One region of the Bacillus sp. SH7-1 genome, then DNA from elsewhere that is predicted to be linked to it. Evidence: riboswitches for the same ligand, from Rfam matches in the RefSeq annotation. Region 1 holds a riboswitch; each other region holds the start of a gene.
What was found. A riboswitch is a leader RNA that binds a small molecule or an ion and turns the genes downstream of it on or off. The one in region 1 is predicted to bind thiamine pyrophosphate.

Region 1 (3,211 bases):
TAGCGCATTTAGATTTCACAGAACAAATACCGATTAATTCAAAAGATGAAATTGGGGATTTATCGAAAAATATTAATGTATTATCCAATAAACTCCATTCACATATTGGACAGCTAGAACAAGATATTGAAAAGGAAAGAAAGTTAGAAAAGACGCGGAAAGAATTTATTTCAGGTGTTTCACATGAATTAAAAACACCACTGAGTATTATGAAAAGCTGCATTTCTATTTTGAAAGACGGGGTAGCTGAACATAAAAAAGAATACTATTTTCAAGCGATGGAACGAGAAGTAGACAAAATGGATACGTTAATTTTAGATATGCTTGAGTTAGCTAAATTTGAGTCAGGTACATATAAAATGAAAAAGGATTTATTTTATATTGATTCGATAATTGAAGATATATGTGAACACCTTTCTGTGGAAATAGAGAAAAAAGAACTTCGTGTTCATAAAAATATAGGTCCATTTGAAGTAATGGCAAATCAAGGCCGGATTGAACAAGTCATCGTGAACTTCATTACGAATGCTATACGTTATACACCAAATAAAGAAGATATTATTATTTCTACAATAGATGAGAAAGAGCGTATAAAAGTATGTATTGAAAATAAAGGTACTCACATTGAAGAAGAGCAGTTAGATAAAATTTGGGATCGTTTTTATCGCGTGGATGCAGCTCGTCAGCGTTCGCAAGGTGGAACAGGGCTTGGTCTTGCTATTTCAAAAAATATTTTAGAACTGCATGATGCTGAATATGGAGTAAAGAATACAGAAGATGGTGTGTTATTTTACTTTTATTTACAGAAAAAAGCGTAGACAATATAATCTACGCTTTTTTAATTTATTTTCATATTATCTTTACCTAATCTTTATTTTCAAACGATATAATCTGATTAGAAAATGGGGTTATGTAAGGAGTCGATGAACCGTGCATAGCAATTGGCTAAGTATAATGGTATTTATTTTCTTTTGCGCATTTATTGTATTTTTGATTAATATTACGATATGAAAAAAGAGCGCTCATTAAGCGCCCTTTTTTTGTGTATTCATTTGATAAGCACTGATGCTTTTGAATAAGCGTGGTGAAGTGAGGAATAAAAATATAAGTAAAACTGTACATAAAATAAAAGAACCGAGCATTGTACTGCCGTTTACGATTAATGAATATAGCACAGCTGATTGACCTTTCGGCGCATATTGTCCCCAGAAAATAATACCGGCAATAAAGTGACAGAAATAGCGAGCAAAGCTACCGATAAATGTAGCAAGGATAATATAAGCAAGGACTTTCTTACCTTGATTTTGTTTTGATGAAGGTTTGTTTTTACGGCTACCTAAATTTGTTTGTTCTAAGTTATTTTCATTAGACGTTAAAAGTGCTTTTTGAATTGGACGATAGAATAAGCCAGCAAATCCGATAAAAGCAAAGGCAATGAAGTACTCAATGAATGCTTGAACAGGTGTTAAAATGTAAGCATCTCCCACGACAATTTGTAATAGTCCCCAAACTAAACCACCTAAGAAAGCTGATTTAAAGCCCCAGCGGTAAGCAATAATAAAAATAGGAATCATAGCGAATGAGATGGAACCGCCTGTTGGAAGTTTAAGTGATAATGGTAAAATGTCGATAATCATGGCGAAGGCTGCAAGAATAGCAGATTCGATCATCGCTTGTAAATTGGTGTTACGCATGTTGTCTCCCCCTAAATCCAAGTTGTACAAAAAAGAACATTATCATAGGAGGATACGAAATACGTAAATAAAAAGAGGTATGTATTTCGGACGTTTGCACAATCCCTGCGTTAGCATTAACTAACAGGTTCGAAGGGTCGGAACGAAGTGTTCCCTCTCAGCGGCATGGCTCCCCCTGTGATAACGAGATTCTTTATTTGCTATTGTTTATTGTAAGCGAAATGGATGAGAATGGCAAATGAATCAAGTATGACAATTATTGAAATATAATTGTATTGAAATGTTAATAAATATGAAGCGAAAAGATATAGTCCAAATGAAATAGAGTATGCTATAATTTTTTTGAAAATAATTATCATTCTCTTCTGAGGGGGAAGGTTATGAGCTTAGTAGATATTAAAATTGGCGAGAAAGTGTTAGTAAAAAGTATTCATTCGTTAGATCAGTTACTAAAGAGAAGACTGGCTGCTTTTGGTCTTTCTGAAGGAAGTGAACTTCGCATGAAGCAAAAAGCGATGTTCAAAGGTCCTTGTACATTGGAGTGTCGTGGACAGTTAATTAGTATTCGTCATTGTGACGCGAAAATGATAAAGGTGGAATTAGCGTGAATAAGGTAGCTTTGCTAGGGAATCCGAATACAGGGAAAACATCATTATTTAATGCACTTACTGGTTCTTATGAGTATGTAGGAAACTGGAGCGGTGTAACAGTAGAAAAGAAGGTTGGTAAATTAAAAGATAAGCAAGGAACATTAATTGATTTACCAGGCGTCTATGATTTAAATCCAGTTTCACGTGATGAAGGTGTTGTAACAAACTTTCTATTAACAGAAGAATTTCAGCATATGTTAAATATTGTGGATTCTTCGCAGTTCGAACGAAATATGCATTTAACGTTGCAATTACTTGAATTTGGTAAGCCCGTTTCAATTGGTTTAAATATGATTGATGTGGCGAAGCAAAGAGGAATTGTCATTGATGTAAAACGATTATCAGAACTATTAGATGTAACAGTCGTTCCTGTCGTTGCAAGAAGTGGAAAAGGCTGTGAAGAACTACTTGCAACTCTTAAAGAAAATGACAAAAATGAGAAAAAGCCATTCATTATTTCATATGGTGCACGAATGGATGAAGGGATTGGAGAGGTAATTTCTCTTTTAGAGAAAGAGAATTATGAGCATCCAAGATGGTTAGCCCTTCAATTTCTAAGCAATAACGAAGTAGTAGAAAAAGAAATGAAAGCACTACCAATTTATAAGGAACTCATAGCCATTCGATCTCGCTTAGAAGGAAAACTTGATTGTACGTTAGAGGAGCATATTTACAAGACTCGTGAAGCGTATATTGAAAAGTTAAAAACAAATGTTATGAAGCATGAGAAAGAAGGGAAAATTCCTTTTTCGGAAAAAATTGATAGGTTAATTACACATAAAATTTTAGGACTTCCAATCTTTTTAGCAGTTATGTTTTTTATTTTTCAGGTTACGTTTACGTGGATTGGTACACCTTTATCGGATA
Region 2 (3,211 bases), on a different contig from region 1:
GATTCAAGGATCAATTCAGCACCTAGTAACAAGTGCACCATGGCTATTTGCCATCGCATTATTCATTCTATCTATTTTACTATATAGCCAAGCAGCAACAGTACGTGCTTTAATGCCTCTTGGATTATCACTCGGTATTCCACCAGCACTACTAATCGCTATGTTCCCTGCAGTAAATGGATACTTCTTCATTCCAAACTATGGAACAATCGTTGCTGCCATTAACTTTGATCGTACTGGTACAACTGGCATTGGAAAATATGTTTTAAATCATAGCTTTATGATTCCAGGCCTAATCGCAACATTCACTTCTATCGGAATTGGAATGCTCTTAATTTCAATTATGTTTTAAAGAAAAAGCACAAATCCAAAGTTTTAAAGGGTTTGTGCTTTTTTAATCAAACGTTTGTTTAAATATTTTTAACTGTCCATTCTTCCATTATATTCTTTACTATTTGCGTGAAGTACCCTTTCTCTATAAACTCTTACTTACTTCCTCTGCTAGCTTCTTCGTACTTTCATACGCAGATTCCGCTAAACTAATGGCAGAAATAACAGAAATACCGTCTGCACCTGCCTCTATAACCGAAGCGGTATTTTCAATTGAAATGCCACCAATCCCGACAATCGGTATTATAATTCCTTGTTCTCTAAAATGAGCTAAACCTTTCGTTCCTTGCACCGCTTTCGTATCTTTTTTCGTACTCGTTGGGAAAATAGGGCCAACACCTAAATAATCCGCTCCATTTTCAATTGCCCAGCGTGCTTCTTCAATTGTATGTGTAGATACACCGATAATTTTGTCCCCCATTTTTTCACGAACAGAAGTAATTCCTTCATCATCTTGTCCAACATGCACGCCATCTGCATCTAACTCGAGAGCTAGTTCCACATCATCATTTACGATGAATGGTACACCGTACTCCTTACAAATTGCTTGTAGTTCTTTTGCGAAACAAATACGTTTCTCTCCCGTTAAAGCGCCTTCCCCCTTTTCACGAAATTGAAAGATTGTTATACCGCCTTCAAGTGCATCTCTCAATACTTGCAGTGGATCCTTCGTACAATTGTTACTTCCCATAATAAAATATACTGATAACAACCTGGACATTTCTGCCTTTGAAATACGCGACATTTATTTTCCCTCCTTACTATATAACCTCAATCTTCCCATACTTCTCTATATCACCCGAAGTCGTATTCGCTAACTGATTTAAAAATTCAATTTGGAAACTACCAGGTCCCTGCTCTACTGTCTTAGCAGCTGCTAGTTCCGCGGCTACACCATAAAACGTTAATGCAGCTACTGCTGCCTTTACATAATCCTTTTCTACCGCTACAAATGCTCCTATTACAGAAGTTAGTAAACAACCAGTTCCCGTAACTTTCGTCAAAATAGGGTGACCATTTCGAATAACAATAGTTCGCTCTCCATCTGTAACAACATCTTCTTTTCCAGTAATCACCGCAACTGTATTCAATTCGTCCGCTGCCTGCTTTGCAATACTTACGACATTACCATTTCCAGCACCAGCGTCTACCCCTTTAATTTCCCATCTCTCATTAATAACGTTCGCTATTTCAGCTGCATTTCCGCGAATAATTGCTAACTCGATTTCAGCCGGAATATGTCTCGCAACTTCTGTTCGATAAGACGTTGCTCCTGCACCAACTGGATCAAACAGTACTGGTACATTGTTCACATTTGCTGATTTACCGGCAAGTAACATCGCTTCTACTTCTTCCGGACGAAGTGTTCCCATATTTAATACTAATGCTCCAGCAATGCTAGCCATTTCTGCCACTTCTTCTTTTGCATACGCCATTACAGGTGATGCCCCTAATGCTAATAAACCGTTAGCTGTAAAATTTGTGACAACAACATTTGTAATATTATGAACGAGCGGATTAGATTCTCTCACCAAATCCACTACTTTGCTAATTTCTTTCATATTCATCCTTCTCATCCCCTAACTATAGTGATGGGAGATACACAAAAAGGCACTTTGCGCGTACGCAAAGTGCCTGAACATGTGCTTTTACACTCTCCCTACGCTGGCATTATCCAACAGGTTCAAATGGTCAATGACGGATTAGTCATACTCTCAGTTTGCATCCACAAACTCCCATGTGTTTATTATTCATCTACTTCAAAGTCTACTCTTATTCTAGTAAAATAACAAGTTCTTTACTTTTCTATTTAATATAGAAGCAACCTATAAAACAATAAGCATAATCAAGTGAAACTTTAATCAGTGAGTGTTTTGTTCATTCCACTAAAAACAGCTCAAATATGGAGCGAAACTGAATCTCAAGAAGATGTATGCTATAGTTAACGTATGGAATTTTGAAAGGATGTTTTTAATATGTCAAAAAGCGTTGTAATCGCTGAAAAACCTTCCGTTGCACGTGATATTGCGCGTGTACTGAAGTGCGAAAAAAAAGGAAACGGCTACCTTGAAGGTAGTAAATATATTGTAACTTGGGCTTTAGGACATCTCGTTACACTAGCTGATCCAGAAAACTATGATGTGAAATATAAAAAGTGGAATTTAGAAGATTTACCGATGCTACCTGAACGTTTGAAATTAACGGTTATTAAACAAACAGGGAAACAATTTAATGCTGTAAAAAGTCAGCTTCTTAGAAAAGATGTAAATGAAATCATTGTAGCAACAGACGCTGGCCGTGAAGGAGAATTGGTCGCTCGTTGGATTATTGATAAGGTTCGAGTTAACAAACCAATCAAACGTCTATGGATTTCATCTGTTACTGATAAAGCAATTAAAGATGGTTTCGCAAATTTAAAACCAGGTAAAGCATATGACAATTTATATGCTTCAGCAGTTGCGCGTTCAGAAGCTGACTGGTATATCGGTCTTAACGCGACTCGAGCTTTAACGACTCGCTTTAATGCCCAGCTGAATTGCGGCCGTGTACAAACACCTACTGTCGCTATGATCGCTAATCGTGAAGATGAAATAAAGAACTTCAAAGCTCAAACTTACTACGGCATTGAAGCTCAAACAACAAATCAATTAAAACTAACTTGGCAAGATGCAAACGGTAATAGCCGTAGTTTTAATAAAGAAAAAATTGATGATATTGTAAAAAATCTAGATAAACAAAATGCCACTGTTGTGGAAATTGATAAAAAGCAGAAGAAATCATTCTCTCCTGGTCTTTATGATTTAACTGAATTACAGCGTGA
Region 3 (3,211 bases), on a different contig from region 1:
ACCAGTAGCGATTACGGCAGCACTTCTTGCAGGGCTTGGATTAAATCCTTTATATGCAGCGGGTCTTTGTTTGATTGCAAATACGGCACCAGTAGCGTTCGGAGCGATGGGAATTCCGATTACCGTTGCTGGACAAGTAACAGGTATTGATCCACATAAAATCGGACAAATGGCTGGACATCAATTACCGTTCTTATCATTATTTGTTCCATTCTTTATCGTATTTTTAATGGACGGGTTGAAAGGGGTAAGACAAACGTGGCCTGCTTTACTTGTAGCAGGTAGCTCATTTGCAATTACACAGTTCATTACAGCGACATTTTTAGGGCCGGAACTTCCGGATATTACATCGGCACTTGTAAGTTTAGTTAGTTTGGCGCTGTTCTTAAAAGTATGGCAACCGAAAGAAATTTATCAATCCGGGCAAGCAAATAGTGAAGTAGCAGCAACAACGACAGCAGCATCGATGCCGAAATTAACGTTTGGAAAGGTAGTGAAGGCATGGTCTCCATTTATCGTATTAACGGTTATGGTAGTCATTTGGAGCCAAAGTTTCTTTAAAGCATTATTTGCTTCAGGAGGCGCGTTAGAAAGTCTTGTATTTAAGTTTGAAATTCCAGGATTGCACAATTTGGTAATGAAAGCAGAGCCAATCGTAAATAAACCGACGCCTTATGAGGCGATTTTGAAGCTTGATGTATTATCAGCAACTGGAACAGCGATTTTAATTGCTTGCATCATTTCCATGTTTATTTTGAAAATGAATGTAAAAGATGCAGTAGTGACATTTAAAGAAACGTTAAGCGAATTAAAAATGCCAATTCTATCTATTGGATTCGTATTAGGATTTGCATTTATCGCAAACTATTCTGGTCTATCTTCTACTTTAGCGTTAGCACTAGCAGGAACTGGCGGATTATTCCCGTTCTTCTCACCATTCCTAGGCTGGATTGGCGTATTCTTAACAGGTTCCGATACGTCAGCGAATGCATTATTCTCAAATCTACAAGCAATTACAGCACAACAAGTTGGCGTATCTGAAGTGCTTCTCGTTGCAGCAAATACAACGGGCGGTGTAACAGGTAAAATGATTTCTCCGCAATCAATTGCGATTGCTTGTGCGGCAGTTGGACTTGCTGGAAAAGAATCAGATTTATTCCGCTTTACAGTGAAGCATAGTTTATTCTTCGTAATTATTGTTGGTATTATGACGTATGTACAGGCATATTATTTAACGTGGATGATTCCGTAAAAAGCAAAAGAATTAAACTTTGCATTTTTCAGATTATCGTGTATGATGGGAAAGTATTGAAAATTAAATCAGTGATAAACTAGGGGTGCCTAACGTATGCGTAGGCTGAGAGAGAAGCGCGTGATCTTCTTAACCCTTTGGACCTGATCTGGCTCGTACCAGCGTAGGGAAGTTAACGGCTTTACATAATGATGTCTTTTATGAGCCAGGTCCTTATTTTTTTATGGACCTGGCTCTTTTTATTTTGGCATACGCTGGCCATATCTCGTCCTTGTCACGAACAGGGGAGGCAACAAAGGTTATGAAACAATCTGTTTCAGCTGAGCAAATTGAATTGAAATCGAGTTTACCAGGGAGTAAGAAAGTATATGTGGATGGACCACGCGCAGGTATGAAAGTGCCGATGCGTGAGATTGAACAAAGCGAAACGAACGGCGTCTCAAATCCACCAATCCGTGTGTATGATACGAGCGGTCCTTATACGGATCCGGCGTATACAGTGGAGCTGGAAAAGGGGTTGCAGGCGCCGCGCCACTCTTGGGTTCTAGAGCGCGGGGATGTAGAGGCATATGAAGGGCGCGAGGTGAAACCAGAGGATGACGGTGTGAAAGTGGCTTCGAAACATACACCTATTTTCCCGCAAATGGATCGCCAGCCGCTTAGAGCGAAGCAAGGTGCAAATGTTACGCAAATGCATTATGCGCGTAATGGCATTATTACGTCTGAGATGGAATACGTTGCGATTCGTGAAGGCGTAGAGCCTGAGTTTGTTCGTAAGGAAATTGCGGAAGGTCGTGCCATTTTACCAGCGAATATTAATCATCCGGAAGCAGAACCGATGATTATCGGGCGTAATTTCCACGTGAAGGTAAATGCAAATATCGGAAACTCTGCTGTATCTTCTTCTATTGCGGAAGAAGTAGAGAAGATGACGTGGGCTACTCGCTGGGGGGCAGATACGATTATGGATTTATCTACAGGTAAAAACATTCATACGACGCGTGAGTGGATTATTCGTAATGCGCCTGTACCAGTTGGAACTGTGCCGATTTATCAGGCGCTGGAAAAGGTAAATGGAATTGCAGAAGATTTAACGTGGGAAGTGTATCGTGATACGTTAATTGAGCAAGCGGAGCAAGGCGTGGATTACTTTACGATTCACGCTGGTGTATTACTTCGTTACATTCCAATTACGGCAAAGCGTACGACAGGTATCGTTTCGCGTGGTGGTTCGATTATGGCGCAGTGGTGTTTATTCCATCATAAAGAAAACTTCCTATATACTCATTTTGAAGAGATTTGTGAAATTATGAAGCAGTACGATGTTTCGTTCTCTCTTGGAGATGGATTACGTCCAGGTTCGATTGCAGATGCAAATGACGAGGCACAATTCTCTGAGCTTGAAACACTTGGTGAATTAACGAAAATTGCTTGGAAACATGATGTGCAAGTGATGATTGAAGGACCTGGACATGTACCGATGCATTTAATTAAAGAGAATATGGAAAAAGAGCTTGATATTTGTCAGGGTGCGCCGTTCTATACACTTGGGCCGTTAACGACAGATATTGCACCAGGTTATGACCATATTACATCGGCGATTGGAGCTGCGATGATTGGCTGGTTTGGAACGGCGATGCTTTGTTATGTAACGCCGAAAGAACATTTAGGATTGCCAAATAAAGATGATGTTCGCACGGGGGTTATTACGTACAAGATCGCTGCACATGCAGCTGATCTTGCGAAAGGGCACAAAACAGCTCATCAGCGTGATGATGCACTTTCAAAAGCTCGTTTTGAATTCCGTTGGCGCGATCAATTTAATTTATCTTTAGATCCTGAGCGTGCGATGGAGTATCACGATGAAACACTGCCAGCAGAAGGCGCGAAAACGGCTCATTTCTGCTCCATGTGTGGACCGAAGTTTTGTAGTATGAGAATTTCACATGATATTCGTGA
Region 4 (3,211 bases), on a different contig from region 1:
ATTCAAAATGAAGATGTTGCCCGTATGAATGACCTGTGTTTCCCATATGACCTACTAATTGTCCAGCTTGTACTTGATCGCCAGCTTGTACAGTGCGATCTTTCATATGAGCATAGACTGTTGTATATAGTTTCCCGTTTAGTTGATGAGCGATGAACACAACATTGCCATAGCTAGCTGAATAATATGATTTCACAACTTTACCTGCAGCCGCAGCTTGGATAGAGACATTACCCTGAGCTGCAATATCTATCCCATAATGCATTTGTTCCCAGCGCATATCAAAGGTTGAGCTAATTCTTCCTTGAGTAGGGAATTTGAAAACTGCTGGAATGGAAGTAGGTTGAGCTGTTTGAGTTTGTGATTGCGTTTGATTTTGCACCACATAATGCTTTGCTACATATCCGTATCCTGTGCCAAAACGAATTTTATACCAAGTTCCGACAGTTTCCACTACTTGTATTTGTGTACCATTTTGTAATGAACCAAGTAGTGCACTACTTGTACTAGCATTGCTACGTACATTAAGTTTAGGTGTTGCAACTGTGTATTTCGTATTATTTTGAACTGTGATGCCTTTTACTAAAGGCTGTGAACCATTAGACACGAATGCCTTTTGTACGTAACCTGTTTTGCCATTATGTAAAATTTTATACCACTCACCTTTTTCTTCTTGAATGGTAACGAATTTCCCATTTGGTAATACATCTAAAATTGAAGATTCTAAATTAGGTTCAGAACGAACGTTTAATGCATTGGCATTAACGATGTATTGATTATTAGATTGAAGTTTGTTTTTTAGTAGAATAGCATCTTTTTGTACGTAACCTGCTTTATTATTAACAGATACTTTATACCAGTCATTAGTTGTTTCAAGTATATTCACTTTCGTATTAAAGCGAATTGTATCAATTGATGAGCTATTTGCGTTATCTTGTGTATGTAAGGCTACTTGATCGACTTTGACATATCCAGTTTTCACGTTAGATAATTGTTCAGCGTTGGCTGTTTGTACAGTTGTTTCTCCCATAGAAGGAAGTAAAGAGGCAATTGCGACAGTAGTTGCTGTTAAAGCAGTAGCTTTCATATTCATATAATAGAGACCTCCTCTAGTTGTATAGTTGTAATTTTATTATAGTATAAAGATATAATATAGTGGGTGTATTCACATAAATGTAATATGAAATCAATAAAAAAATAAATTTTTTGAGGATAATGATTCCTTATTATCCAATTAATTAGGATATTAATTTCTAAGATAGAATATAAGTATTAAATAGTTTTGTTATTTTGTTGACAATTGAGAAAATTAAAACAGTTGATGATGTCTTATTACGGTGTTATACTGACAGTGATAATTTCATAGTTTGCTAGGAGAGCTGGTGTTGCCAGCTGAGAGTAGGCCGTAAGCCTTTGATCCTTTTCATTACCTGATCTAGATTATGCTAGCGTAGGGAAGCAATTCGGACACTAATAATGAGTCCCGTTTCTTTGCGTATAGAAACGGGGCTTTTTTATTTAAAAATTTCATATTGAAACCACTAGGGGTGCTTGTTGTGCTGAGAGAGGAATAATCCTTAACCCTTACAGACCTGATCTAGGTAATACTAGCGAAGGGAAGTGGAGCAACGAATAAATTATAATTTTATTTGCTGTAACCACTTCTTATTTAGAAGTGGTTTTTTATTTAGATATATGAATTGAAAGGGGATAGAGAAATGAAATTTTGCGATAGATTATTAGAAACTGTACAACCAGTTTGGGAGATGAGTCATAATCATCCGTTTGTAGTAGGTATGGGAGATGGCACGTTAGAAAAAGATAAGTTTCAGTATTATATTATCCAAGATTATTTATATTTGTTAGATTATGCAAAGCTATATGCGATTGGTGTTGTAAAGGCAACGAATCCACAAGTAATGGGGAAATTTGCTGAACAAATTGATGGAATATTAAATGGAGAAATGACGATCCATAAACAGTATGCAAAAAGACTTGGAATTTCTATAGAGGAGATAGAGTCTGCCAAACCATCTGCTAAAAATTTAGCTTATACAAATTACATGATGTCTGTATCTCAAAATGGCACACTTGCGGAATTAATAGCAGCACTTCTTCCGTGTATGTGGAGCTACTGGGAAATTGGAAAGCGTTTAAATGATATTCCTGGAGCAAGAGATCATGAGTTCTTTGGTGAGTGGATTCAAGGATATAGTTCTGAAGAATACGGTAACCTTTGTATTTGGTTAATAGATTTATTAAATGAAATGGCAGTTGGAAAGTCTGGAAAAGAGCTAGATCGATTAGAGGAGATTTTCCTATATTCCAGTCGATTTGAATATTTATTCTGGGATATGTCCTATCGTAAGGAGATGTGGGGATTTGAGGAGCAAGAACATACTACAGTTTCATAATGTTTCTTTTCATTATGATGAGAAGCCAATCATCAATGAATTAAATGCTTCTATACAAGATAAAGAGTTTGTAAGTATTATCGGACCGAGTGGATGCGGGAAAAGTACTTTATTTCGCCTTATTACAGGTTTAGAAGAAGCAAGTACGGGACAGATAGAGCTGACAGAAACAAAGAGCCATCCTGTAGGGTATATGCCCCAAAAAGATATGCTCCTGCCATGGAGAACGATTATTGAGAATGCAGCTCTGCCGCTAGAGTGCCAAGGTGTACAGAAGAAAGAAGCACAAATAAAGGCAAAGGAACTGTTACATAAATTTGGCTTACAAGGGTATGAGACAAAATATCCGAAAGATTTATCTGGCGGTATGAGACAACGCGTATCTTTTATTAGAACTTTATTAACAGGCGGGGAGATATTGCTGTTAGATGAACCGTTTAGCGCGTTGGATGCTTTAACGAAGGCATCTTTGCAAGAATGGCTGTTTGAACAATGGAAAGAGTGGGAAAAAACAATTTTATTTATCACTCATGATGTGGAAGAAGCATTATTTCTTTCTAATCGAATCTTCGTTGTAGAAAATCAACCGATAACTACTTTAACTGAGAAGATTGTACCGCTTGATCGTAACCGGACAAGAAAAGATTTATATAAGCCTGAAGTGTTAGCGCTTAAAGATGAGCTTCTTAGTATGTTACAAAGGCAGGTACTCGTATGATGAACCGGTTGAAGGAACTTTTACCTGCCCTTACACTTTCTAGTATTTTACTTGTCATGTGGGAAATAGGCGCAAGAAT

Region 2: linked by a shared signal. The riboswitch ahead of thiM (hydroxyethylthiazole kinase) and the one ahead of thiT (energy-coupled thiamine transporter ThiT) in region 1 are both predicted to bind thiamine pyrophosphate.
Region 3: linked by a shared signal. The riboswitch ahead of thiC (phosphomethylpyrimidine synthase ThiC) and the one ahead of thiT (energy-coupled thiamine transporter ThiT) in region 1 are both predicted to bind thiamine pyrophosphate.
Region 4: linked by a shared signal. The riboswitch ahead of tenA (thiaminase II) and the one ahead of thiT (energy-coupled thiamine transporter ThiT) in region 1 are both predicted to bind thiamine pyrophosphate.

What each region holds. Positions count from the first base shown of each region.
Region 1 is NZ_QNUD01000030.1:76,448-79,658, forward strand. It holds gene DN390_RS22210 (sensor histidine kinase) at 1-818, shown strand, start outside; gene thiT (energy-coupled thiamine transporter ThiT) at 1,026-1,694, opposite strand; TPP riboswitch at 1,779-1,880, opposite strand; gene DN390_RS22220 (FeoA family protein) at 2,075-2,302, shown strand; gene feoB (ferrous iron transport protein B) at 2,299-3,211, shown strand, end outside.
Region 2 is NZ_QNUD01000024.1:100,558-103,768, reverse strand. It holds gene DN390_RS19780 (anaerobic C4-dicarboxylate transporter family protein) at 1-352, shown strand, start outside; gene thiE (thiamine phosphate synthase) at 476-1,135, opposite strand; gene thiM (hydroxyethylthiazole kinase) at 1,152-1,958, opposite strand; TPP riboswitch at 2,031-2,140, opposite strand; gene topB (DNA topoisomerase III) at 2,367-3,211, shown strand, end outside.
Region 3 is NZ_QNUD01000003.1:204,492-207,702, reverse strand. It holds gene lldP (L-lactate permease) at 1-1,252, shown strand, start outside; TPP riboswitch at 1,324-1,439, shown strand; gene thiC (phosphomethylpyrimidine synthase ThiC) at 1,554-3,211, shown strand, end outside.
Region 4 is NZ_QNUD01000006.1:122,783-125,993, reverse strand. It holds gene DN390_RS06240 (SH3 domain-containing protein) at 1-1,093, opposite strand, end outside; TPP riboswitch at 1,363-1,474, shown strand; TPP riboswitch at 1,534-1,636, shown strand; gene tenA (thiaminase II) at 1,719-2,414, shown strand; gene DN390_RS06230 (ABC transporter ATP-binding protein) at 2,383-3,132, shown strand; gene DN390_RS06225 (ABC transporter permease) at 3,132-3,211, shown strand, end outside.